2 regions of the Mesorhizobium sp. M7A.F.Ca.MR.176.00.0.0 genome follow, and region 1 is predicted to be linked to the other one. Evidence: predicted binding sites of a transcription regulator. Region 1 holds the regulator's gene; the other holds the start of a gene.

The links. The regulator PhoB, encoded in region 1, activates phosphate uptake and scavenging genes when phosphate is short. The targets are predictions, from matches to a motif close to TGTCATNNANCTGTCAT.
Region 2: a site for PhoB is predicted at 2,461-2,477, ahead of EOB59_RS12320 (LTA synthase family protein). Genes of this name have one in related genera too.

What each region holds. Positions count from the first base shown of each region.
Region 1 covers NZ_RZTC01000020.1:17,857-23,820, reverse strand. The annotation lists gene xylF (D-xylose ABC transporter substrate-binding protein) at 1-799, opposite strand, end outside; gene EOB59_RS09550 (ROK family protein) at 1,070-2,317, shown strand; gene phoB (phosphate regulon transcriptional regulator PhoB) at 2,334-3,023, opposite strand; gene phoU (phosphate signaling complex protein PhoU) at 3,040-3,747, opposite strand; gene pstB (phosphate ABC transporter ATP-binding protein PstB) at 3,774-4,598, opposite strand; gene pstA (phosphate ABC transporter permease PstA) at 4,616-5,932, opposite strand; gene pstC (phosphate ABC transporter permease subunit PstC) at 5,929-5,964, opposite strand, start outside.
Region 2 covers NZ_RZTC01000029.1:9,106-15,069, reverse strand. The annotation lists partial or broken gene EOB59_RS36200 (beta-ketoacyl synthase N-terminal-like domain-containing protein) at 1-21, opposite strand, end outside; gene EOB59_RS12335 (acyl carrier protein) at 56-292, opposite strand; gene fabG (3-oxoacyl-[acyl-carrier-protein] reductase) at 503-1,240, opposite strand; gene fabD (ACP S-malonyltransferase) at 1,298-2,239, opposite strand; gene EOB59_RS12320 (LTA synthase family protein) at 2,516-4,450, shown strand; gene EOB59_RS12315 (hypothetical protein) at 4,498-4,851, opposite strand; gene rpsF (30S ribosomal protein S6) at 5,279-5,779, shown strand; gene rpsR (30S ribosomal protein S18) at 5,779-5,964, shown strand, end outside.

The DNA.
Region 1 (5,964 bases):
CGTCCTTCCACACCGACACGGTTTGCGTGCCGAGGGCGATGCGGTTCAGCGCGGCGTGGTCGCCGTCCTGACCCGAGACCGGCACGGTGCCGGCCAAGCCTTGAGCCGTCAGCGCCGCGACGACGCCACCGGCAGTGCCGTCATTGGCCGCGACCACCGCGTCGACCTTGTTGTCGTTGGCGGTCAGGAACTGCTCCATGTTCTTCTGGGCGTTGGCGGGCAGCCAGCCATCCGTGTAGGCTTCGCCGACATTCTTGATCTTGCCGCTGTCGATGGCTTCCTTGAGCACTTCCATCGAGCCCGAGAACAGGAAGTCGGCATTGGGATCGGCACCGGAGCCCTTGATGAAGACGTAGTTGCCTTCCGGCTTGACCTTGAACACTTCGCGGGCCTGCATGCGGCCGACTTCCTTGTTGTCGAAGGTCAGATAGAAGACGTCCTTGTTCTCGATCAGCCGGTCATAGCCGACGACCGGAATGCCTTCGTCCAGCGCCTTCTGCACGGCCGGGCCGATGGCCGAAGCGTCCTGCGCCAGGATGATCAGGGAATTGGCGCCCTGCGAGATCAGGCTTTCGACATCGGTAAGCTGCTTGCCGGGATTGGACTGCGCATCGGCGGAGATGTACTTGTCGCCAGCGGCCTCGATCGCCGTCTTCATGGCGGCTTCGTCGGTCTTCCAGCGTTCTTCCTGGAAGTTGGACCACGAAACGCCGACGACCTTGTCCTTCGCCTGCGCGACAGACGCGAGCGTCAGCGACATGGCGGCACCCGCCAGGATGGCGGCCGTGAATCTTTTCATATTATCCTCCCTGCGCCGCGTATGGCGCGACCAAACTGACCCGAGGGCCGGCACAGAGGCTCTATTTTTTCGAGCCTCGAAAAAATACTGGGCCAACGCCCGAACGCTGTCAACATCGATTCTGATGGATTTTGATGTCATTTCGAGTTTTTTTCGAGTCTCGGAATAAATAAATGACACGGCCTGCAGCTTCTGCCAGTATTTACCGGCGTCACCGACAGCGTTCCAGGGGCAGGAGGAACCGCAGCGACCGGGAGGATATGAAAGAACATGTCGGTCGGAATCCGCCACGACGATCTGCGCCGCCGCAACCGCGCCATGGTGATCGCGGCAGTGCGCCGCGCCGGACAGCCGTCGCGAACCGAGATCGCCGCGACCACAAGCCTCAGCCATTCGACCATCTCGGCGATTTCAGCGGACCTGATCGTCGAAGGCATCCTGACCGAAAGCAAGCCGAGCGAGGCCGGCTCACTCAAACGCGGCCGGCCGCAGGTCGGCCTCAGTCTCAATCCGGAAGCGGCCGCGGTAATGACCGTGGTGCTGTCGCTGAACTTCCTCTCCGTCGCCGTCATCGACTATGCCGGCCAGGTAATATCCGAGGAACAGCGCCGGCTGGACACGCTGACGATGTCGCGCGAGTCGCTGATCGGGGAATGCACGGCCATCGTGCGGCGCCGCCTGGCAGATCCCGACCTGGACGTGCGCAGCATCGCCCGCATCGCGCTGGCCATCCAGGGCATCACCGACACCCGTGCCCGCGCCATGCTGTGGTCGCCGATCACGCCGCACACCGACATCGCCTTCGCTGACATATTCGAAGACCAGTTCGGCATCCCTGCCATAATGGAGAACGACTGCAACATGATGGCGGTGGCGCTGCGCTGGCGCGACCCCGATCGTTACCGCGACGATTTCATCGCTATCCTTTTGTCGCACGGCATCGGCATGGGACTGGTGCTGAAGGGCGAATTGTTCACCGGCACCCATTCTTCGGGCGGCGAATTCGGCCACATGATCCATCGGCCGAACGGCGCGCTATGTCGCTGCGGACGGCGCGGCTGCGTCGAAGCCTATGCGGGCAATTACGCCATCTGGCGCAACGCCAGGCAGATGGGCGAGGATGCAGAACCCGTTGCCGATGTCAGCGACGCCGACATGCGCGCCCTGGCTGCCGCGGCCCGCGAAGGTGACGGACCCGAACGGGAAGCCTATCGCAAGGCCGGCGAAGCGCTCGGCTACGGCCTCGGCAGCCTGTTCGCGCTGATCGATCCGGCGCCGGTCGCCATGGTCGGTGTCAGCGCCGCCGCCTTCGACCTGATCGAGCCGGCATTGCGGCAAGCGATTGCCCAGACCGCCGGCGGCCAGCATTCCAAATCGATTTCCTTCGACACCGAGCCGAACGAACTGCCGCTGATCCGCGAGGGCTGCGCCATGCGGGCGCTGATCTTCGTCGATCAGGAGATTTTTGCGCCGGGCGTGCAGGCGAGATCCGGTTTCGGCGGCAAGAACGTGGCGTGAGTTCAAACGAGGGAGTTCAGTCCTCTCGGATGGCGTATCCGGCCCCACGGATCGTGCGGATGACATCAGGCATACGGCCATTGTTGACCGCCTTGCGCAGCCGGCCGACATGCACGTCGACCGTGCGCTCGTCGATGTAGATCGTCTCGCCCCAGACATTGTCGAGCAGCTGGCTGCGCGAGAACACGCGGCCTGGATGGCGCATCATGAATTCGAGCAGGCGGAATTCCGTCGGCCCAAGCCGGATCTCGCTCTTCTTGCGATAGACACGGTGCGACTCGCGATCGAGCACGATATCGCCGACCTTTAGCACGCTGGACAGCACTTCCGGCTTGGCCCGGCGCAGCAGCGCCTTGACCCTGGCCATGAACTCTGGCGTCGAGAAGGGCTTGACCAGATAGTCGTCGGCGCCGGTCGACAGGCCGCGCACGCGGTCGCTTTCCTCGCCTCGCGCGGTCAGCATGATGATCGGCAGCCGCTCGGTCTCGGGACGCATTCGCAGGCGCCGGCAGAGTTCGATGCCCGAAACCGCAGGCACCATCCAGTCGAGCACCAGAAGATCGGGAACGTTCTCCTGCAGCCGGATTTCGGCCTCATCGCCGCGCGTCACCACCTCGACCTGGTAACCTTCGGATTCAAGATTGTAGCGGAGCAGCACGCCTAGCGGCTCCTCATCCTCCACCACCATGATGCGTGGTGCGATCATCGGCTGGTCACCCCTGTTATGCCGCTGGCGCGGACATTGCCGTCTCGTCCTGCTTCGGACGATTGGCTGGCAGCTGCGTGCCGGTCAAAACATAGTAGGCATTTTCGGCGATGTTGGTCACGTGGTCGCCGATCCGCTCGAGGTTCTTGGCGCAAAACAACAGGTGCGTGCACGCCGTGATGTTGCGGGGATCTTCCATCATGTAGGTCAGCAGCTCGCGGAACACCGAGGTGTATTTGACGTCGATGCGTTCATCATTGTTTCTGAGCGTGGCAAGCGCTGCCGCGTCAGCGGCGGCATACTCGTCGACGACCCCCTGCACCTGGATCAGCACCAGCTGCGCCATCGCGTCGATCGAATGCGAAAGATCGTGCGGCGTGACGCTCAGCCCGACAGTGCCGACGCGCTTGGCGATGTTCTTGGCAAGGTCGCCGATGCGCTCGAGGTCGCCGGCCATGCGGATCGAACCGACCACCGCACGCAGATCGTTGGCCATTGGCTGGCGCTTGGCGATCAGCGTGATGGCGCGATCGTCCAGCTCGCGCTGGCGGGCATCCATGATGGCATCGTCGGAAACCACGCGCTGCGCCAGCGCATTGTCCGAATTGAGCAAAGCCTTGGTCGAGCCACTGACCATCGAGCGGGCGAGATCGCCCATGTCGCGGATCAGCTGGCTGATCTGCTCCAGATCCTCATCGAAAGATGCAACGGTATGTTCACCCATGATCTTCGTCCCTCATATGCCTGAGCTCAGCCGAACCGGCCGGTGATGTAGTCCTGGGTGCGTTTGTCGTCGGGGGTGGTGAACATCTTGTCGGTGGCGCCCTCCTCGACCAGATAGCCTAGATGGAACATCGCGGTGCGCTGCGACACGCGCGCTGCCTGCTGCATCGAATGGGTGACGATGACGATCGTATAGTTCTGGCGCAGTTCGTCGATCAGTTCCTCGACGCGAGCAGTGGCGATCGGGTCGAGCGCCGAACACGGTTCGTCCATCAGGATCACCTCGGGTGACACGGCGATGGCGCGTGCAATGCACAGACGCTGCTGCTGGCCACCGGAAAGACCCGTGCCAGGTTCCTGCAAACGGTCCTTCACCTCGTTCCAGATCGCCGCCTTCTTCAAGCTCGACTCGACGATCTGATCCATGTCGGCCTTGCGCTTGGCCAATCCGTGGATGCGCGGGCCATAGGCGACGTTCTCGTAGATCGACTTGGGGAACGGATTGGGTTTCTGAAACACCATGCCGACGCGCGCCCTGAGTTCAACGACATCGATGTTCTTGTCGTAGATGTCTTCTTCGTCGAGCGTTATCTTGCCGGTTACCCGCGCGGAATCGATGGTGTCGTTCATGCGGTTGAGGCAACGCAGGAAGGTCGACTTGCCGCAGCCGGAGGGGCCGATCAGCGCCGTCACCTGATTCAGGCGGACGTCGAGATTGACATCGAACAGCGCCTGCTTCTCGCCATAGAACACGCCGACCTTGTCGCCGCGCATTTTGATCACTTCGTTCGACTTGGCGTTCATCTTATCGCCCACTGCATTTTCAAGGGACTGTTCGGTCATGATGTTCATACCAAAATGCCTTTTTTCTACCAGCGCCGCTCGAACCGACGCCGAAGCACGATCGCGGTGATGTTCATGGCCATGAGGAAGACGAGCAGGATGATGATCGCGCCCGACATGCGCTCGACGAAGGCGCGCTCGGCCTCGTTCGCCCACATATAGATCTGCACCGGCAGCGCGGTGGCCGGATCGAAAGGCGTCGTCGGTGGATCGGCGACGAAGGCGACCATGCCGATTAGCAGCAGGGGCGCGGTTTCACCGAGCGCACGCGCTAGACCGATGATGGTGCCGGTGAGGATGCCGGGTGCGGCAAGCGGCAGGATGTGCTGGAACACCATCTGCATCTTGGAGGCGCCAAGACCGAGAGCCGCCGAGCGGATCGACGGCGGCACCGCGGCAAGTGCAGCGCGCGTCGCGATGATGATCGTCGGCAGCGTCATCAGTGTCAGCACCAGGCCGCCGACGAAAGCGGCGGAGCGCGGCATGCCCAGGAAATTGATGAACACCGCGAGGCCGAGCAAGCCGAAGACGATTGACGGCACCGCTGCCAGATTGTTGATGTTGACCTCGATAAGGTCGGTGAAACGGTTCTTCTTGGCAAACTCCTCCATATAGATGGAGGCGGCGACGCCGATCGGCAGCGCCAGGAGCAACACGATTACCATCATATAAAACGAGCCGATGATCGCCACGCCCATGCCCGAGGTTTCCGGGCGGCTGGAGGCGCCGTAGGTGAACAGGCCGCTGTTGAAGTGCTCGGCCATCGCGCCCTCGGCCTTGAGCTTGTTCATCCAGGTGATCTGCTGGTCCGAGACCTTGCGTCGCGCTTCCTCGACACTGAGGTCGATCTGGCCCTTGAAAGCCGAGTCGAGATTGGCGGCGGCGAGGATGTTGACGTTGCGTGTCGTGCCGATCACGGACGGATCGGCGGCAACGATGTCGCGCAACTGGACGCGGGCGCCTTCCGACAGGAAGCCCTTGAGCTTCTGGATCATCGGCTTGTCATCAGGAGAGATGCCGAGCTTGGCCACAAGCGCGTTTTCGGCGAGCCTGGGATAATTTGCCTTGATCAGAACGCTCGGATCGGTTGCACGCTTGCCGGAAGGATCGATCACCTTCTCGTCGAACGAGATCGGCAGTGATACCGTCGTCTGCCAGAAGGCGGTGTAGCCTTTCGAGACGATGGTGATCAGCATGATTGCCAGGAACGCCAGGCCTACGGAAATCGCCACGACGCCATAGATGCGGAAACGGCGTTCGGCGGCGTAACGGGCCTTCAGGCCGATGTCGCGGCGCGGATGGGCCGCCGCCCTGACCATCGTATCCATGGAAATGTCGGTCATTCGTACTGCTCCCGATATTTGCGCACGATGTA
Region 2 (5,964 bases), on a different contig from region 1:
CGTGACGACGACACGCCTCATCGCAGGTCCTCCCCGGTGATGACTGCGGAAAGCGTCAGGCCGAAGCCTTGTCGATGTACTTCACGGCATCGCCAACGGTCAGGATGGTCTCAGCCGCATCGTCGGGAATCTCGACGCCGAATTCTTCTTCGAACGCCATGACGAGTTCGACCGTGTCGAGGCTGTCGGCGCCCAGATCATCGATGAAGCTCGCCTGCTCCGTCACTTTGTCGGCATCGACGCCAAGGTGCTCGATGACGATCTTCTTGACGCGCTCTGCGGTGTCACTCATTTGGGCATCCTCGTCTTTTGTTTGTCTGTCTTCGTTAGCGGGCAGAATGCCGCTAATCAAGCTGAAAGATGGTCCTGCCGGAAACGCAACGACTACGGACCGGTTTTTGCCCGAACCGCCGGGTTGCGGGCCGCATTACACGAAAAATAGCTGAGGTCCAAGCCGAAATGGTCTCTTTTCACAACCCGCCGGCGTTGCTGCCGAACCTCGTCAAATCATAGCCATGCCGCCATTTACGTGGATGGTCTGGCCAGTGACGTAGGCGGCTTCGTTGGAGGCGAGATAAGCGACGGCGGACGCGACTTCAACGCTGGTGCCCATGCGCCGCGTCGGGATCGCCGCCATGATCGCCTCTTTCTGCTTGTCGTTGAGCTTGTCGGTCATCGCCGATTCGATGAAGCCCGGGGCGACGCAGTTGACGGTGATGTTGCGGGTGGCGATCTCCTGTGCCAGCGATTTGGAGAAGCCGATCATGCCGGCCTTTGAGGCGCAGTAATTGGTCTGGCCGGGATTGCCGGTGATGCCGACCACCGAGGTGATGTTGATGATGCGGCCATGGCGGCGGCGCATCATCGGGTGGGTGAGTTCGCGGGTCAGCCTGAACACGGCGGTCAGGTTGACCTCGAGCACGCTGTCCCAGTCGGCATCCGACATGCGCACGAACAGGCCGTCCTTGGCGATGCCGGCGTTGTTGACCAGGATGTCGACGCCTTCGAGATCGGCTTCGGCTTTCTGGCCGAGCGCCTTGACCTCCTCACGGTTGGACAAATTGGCCGGGAACAGCTTGACCCGGTCGCCAAGCTCGCTAGCCAGCGCTTCCAGTTTCTCGACGCGGGTGCCATGCAGGCCGACGATCGCGCCCTGCGCATGCAGCATCCTGGCGATAGCCTCGCCGATGCCCCCGGATGCGCCGGTGACGAGCGCCTTGCGGCCAGTCAATTCGAACATTTTTGTCTCCTGATTGAGAAGAGAACACCCTTTACAGGGATGGGATCAAATGACGCTTTATGCAAGCGCCGCCATGGCCGCCTCGACGTCAGCCGAGGTGCCGACCGACGCGGTGGCGACATCGCGGTTGATGCGCCGCGCCAATCCTGAAAGCACCTTGCCGGCGCCGATCTCGTAAAGTGTGGTGACGCCGTTTGCGCCGAACCATTCCACCGTCTCGCGCCAACGCACGCGGCCGGTTATCTGTTCGACCAGGCGGCGGGCGATCTCGTCCGGATCGCTGGTCGGGCTGACCGTGACATTGGAGAGGACGGGAACCACCGGCGCGTTCTTTGCCACGCCGGCCAGGGCTTCGCGCATGACGTTCGCGGCCGGCGCCATCAGCGCGGAATGGAAGGGCGCGGACACCTGCAGCATCAGCGCGCGTTTGGCGCCTTTCTCGGTGCACAGTTTCGCGGCCAGTTCGACCGCGGCCTTGGCGCCGGAGATGACCAGTTGGCCACCGCCATTGTCGTTGGCGATCTGGCAGACAGAGCCTTTGGCGGCTTCCGCGCAAGCGGCTTCGACATCGACCTGTTCCAATCCGATGATCGCCGCCATGGCGCCCTCGCCGGCCGGCACCGCCGCCTGCATGGCATTGCCGCGTATGCGCAGCAACCGGGCGGCATCGGCAACCGAAACGAAACCGGCAGCGGCCAACGCCGAATATTCGCCCAGCGAATGACCGGCGACATAGGCGATCTTGCCTTTCAGCGAGAAGCCGCGCGATTCCAGCGCCCGGATCGCGGCCAGCGACACCGCCATCAGCGCCGGCTGCGCGTTGGCGGTCAGCGTCAACGTCTCTTCCGGCCCTTCCCAGATCAGCTTCGACAGGTTTTCGCCGAGCGCATCGTCGACTTCCTGGAAGACCCTGCGCGCTTCGGGGAAGGCGTCGGCGAGATCCTTGCCCATGCCGACCGCCTGGCTGCCTTGTCCGGGAAAGGTGAATGCAACGGCCATGCGAGGGCTCCCAAGGGCTGGTTTTGCTTGCCTGAAGACGGGTTTTTCTTGCCTGTGACGCATGGCGGGGCGCCAAGTCAAGCCCGGTTCGACCCTGCCCGAGGGCAGCCTCGTCCGCCGAGTGCCTGTTGCGAAAGGGTTTTTGGCGATCACTCCTGATGAAAACCGCTCACGATTCGTTTGCTGGCTCTTCTTATTTCCGTTACAGGCGCTAGCTTTGCGTGACAATTCCATGACAATCGAGTGACGTGCTTGTCGCTGGGTGGGGAAGTTAAAGTGGCAAAGAGTTACAAACGCACCGGCAAGGCCGCGCCACAGTTCCTGGAAGACGACCCCTCCACCGGCTATCTGCCGGGCAGGAGATGGCCGGTCGTGCGCTATGGGCTGATCAGCCTGGCGATCGCCGCTATCCTGGTGTTTGCCATCGAACTGATCGTGCGCGGCGACTTTGCCGGAACCATCTCCTTCTTCCTGCAGCCGTTCAAGCCGGGCTGGACCACCATCGTCGTGTTTGCGCTGCTCCTGATCGGCTTCGATGCGGTGCTCGGCCGCAGCCACCAGAGCCTGATGATCGTCGCGCCGCTGACCTTGTCGCTTGCTTTCGTCGGTCACCAGAAGTCGCACTATCTCGGCGATCCGCTCTATCCGACCGATTTCCTCTATGCCCGCCAGATCTTCGCGCTGCTGCCGCTTTTGGTACGCGAACGGCCGATGACCGCGCTTGCCATGGTCGTCGGCATCGTCGCCGGCCTGTCGCTGCTCGTCTACGGCTGGCGGCTATGGCGCCGCAAGGTTCCCGCACTCGGCCGCAAGGGGCGCCTTGCGCGGCTGACGCTGGCAGTGCCGCTACTCGCCTTCTTCGTTTCGATCATGGACTACGCCACCTTCTCCTGGACCAGGGATCGGCTGCAGATCATCCCGATCATGTGGGACCAGAAGGAAAACTATGCCTCCAACGGCTTTGCGCTGGCCTTTGCCCTCAACGTGCCGATGGCGCATGTCTCGGCGCCGCCGGGCTATTCCGACAAGGCGATCGCAGCGATAGCTAGGCCTGATGTGACCGCCTCGGTGCCGGCCGAGAAGCCGGACATCATCATCGTCATGAGCGAATCCTTCTGGGATCCGACCAAGTTGCCTGGCGTCACCATCACGCCAGATCCAATCCCCAATGTGCGGGCGCTGCGCTCGGGCTCGATGTTCTCGCCGGAGTTCGGCGGCATGACCGCCAATATCGAGTTCGAGGCGCTGACCGGCTTCTCCAACGCGTTCCTGCCGGCAGGCAGCATCCCCTATCAGCAATATGTGCGCACGCCGACGCCTTCGCTCGCGACCTTCCTGAAGAGCCAGGGTTACCGGGCGCGCGCCATCCATCCCGGCACCAACTGGTTCTGGAACCGTGGCGCGGTCTATGCCGATTTCGGCTTCAACGATTTCAAGTCGGAAGAGACGCTGCCGCCAATGCAAAAGCGCGGGCCACTGGCATCGGATGCGGCGATGACCGACGAGATCATCAGCGAGGCCGACGCCAGCGACGAGCCGGTGTTCTTCTTTGCGGTCAGCCTGCAAAACCACGGTCCCTACGAGCCGAACCGCTATTACAATCCCACGCATAGGGTGCAGGCGCCGATCAGCCAGTGGGCGCGCGAATCGCTACTCAGCTACGCCGAGGGCTCAGCCGATGCCGATCGCGGGCTCGAACGCCTCGTCGAATGGGCCAAGAAACGCTCCCGCCCCACCGTAATCGCCTTCTTCGGCGACCATCTGCCGCCGCTGGGGCCGGTCTATGTCGAAACCGGCTTCCTCAAGGACAATGTCGCGCCGCGCAAGGAAGCGTCGCCCGAGGCTGCTCTCGAGCATCACGAGACGCCGCTGGTCATCTGGTCGAACCGCACCGGGCCGGCTGAGCAGATGGGTGCCGTCAGCCCAGCCTTCCTGCCCTATCATATCCTGAAAACGGCCGGGATCAGCCATCCATACTACACCGGCTTCCTGGGCGAGATGAGCGAACGCTACCGTGTCGTCGACCGCAATCTTCTGCTGACGCCGGCTGGCGAAGCCACGCCCGATTGGGCGCGGCAGAAGGAGATCGATCCGGCGATCCGCGATTTCCGCCTGCTTCAGTATGATATGATGTTCGGCAAACGCCACGCGGCGCCCGACTTCTTCCCCGAAACGGTCGACAAGGACAAGGTTGTCGCCCATACGAGTTGAGCCCAACGATCCCTCAGGAGCCGGCCAGTCCGTCCCGGATCGCGCGTTCAGTTCGTCAATTGCAGCTTCGAGAACTTGTTGGCGATCTGCTGGAAAACGTCCGGCAATTTGGTCGGATCGTTGACTGCATAATAGCCGCTCGGATCAGAAGCGCAGGCGCTGTAAAGCGCGCGGTTGGCTGCGGTGTCGGATTGCAGCACCATGGTGTAGATTTGCACGCCCTCGTTCTTCAATTGCGTGCAGACGTTTTTGGTCCAGCCGTCGACATTGCGTGCCGCCGTCGTCTGGTTATCCGATCCGAAACGGCCGCCGGCCAGATAACCATATGATGTGTAGTCAGATTTCGTCGGCTGTTGGCTGGCGCCATAGACGACGTTCTCGCCGTCGGTGAGCAACAGCACGATCTTGCTGATGCCGGGCGTCTTCCACGGCGATGATGAATCGACCGTTGATGGCCAGGCTTCAACTCCACACAACCTGCTGGTGTGGTTAAGACGTGGTTGCCGGAAACCACAACTCCGACCGTTGCTGCTCCCCGATCATCGGCTAAGACACACGGGAATGCCGCTTGCGCTTGCTTTGCGGCCGGATTGCTGTATAGACGCCCGCAATCTGCCGGTCCTTGCTGGGGGCTGAACGGAGGGCCGGAGGTTTTTCAGAACCTTCGTGTGAAGCCGGAAGTGCTTCCGCCTCCCGTGTCTCCGCTCTCGACCGTCTCGTCATGCTCCTTTCTTCCCCCTGCCCCTTCGAGGGTTTGCGGGTCAGAGAAGTTGCAGAGGCTTTTGCCGCCGGGAACCGGGAGAGAAACGAAGAAAGGCATAGGACATAATGGCTCTTTACGAACATGTGTTTCTTGCCCGGCAGGACCTCTCGCAGCAGCAGGTCGATGCGCTTGTCGAACAGTACAAGGGTGTCATCTCCGCTAATGGCGGGTCCGTCGGCCGGGTCGAGAACTGGGGACTGAAGTCCCTCACCTACCGGGTCAACAAGAACCGGAAGGCTTACTACACGCTGATGGACCTGAATTGCCCGGCGGCCGCGCTCAACGAGATGGAGCGCCAGATGGGCCTGTCCGAGGACGTGCTGCGTTTCCTGACCATCAAGGTCGAGGCGCATGAGGAAGGCCCGTCGGCCATGATGCAGAAGCGCGAAGAGCGCTCGGAACGCGGCGGCTTCGGCGACCGTGACCGTGGCGATCGTGGTCCGCGTTCGTTCGGCGATCGTGATCGCGGCGACCGTGGCGATCGTCCGCCGCGCTCGTTCGGCGACGCCGGTGCCGATCGTGGTCCGCGCCGTCCGCGCGAAGGCTTTGAAGGGGGTGCAGAATAATGGTCGACATCAACCAGATCCCGACCCGGCGCCCGTTCCATCGCCGCCGCAAGACCTGCCCGTTCTCCGGCGCCAACGCGCCCAAGATCGACTACAAGGACGTGCGTCTGCTGCAGCGCTACATTTCTGAGCGCGGCAAGATCGTGCCGTCGCGCATCACCGCCGTCAGCCAGAAGAAGCAGCGC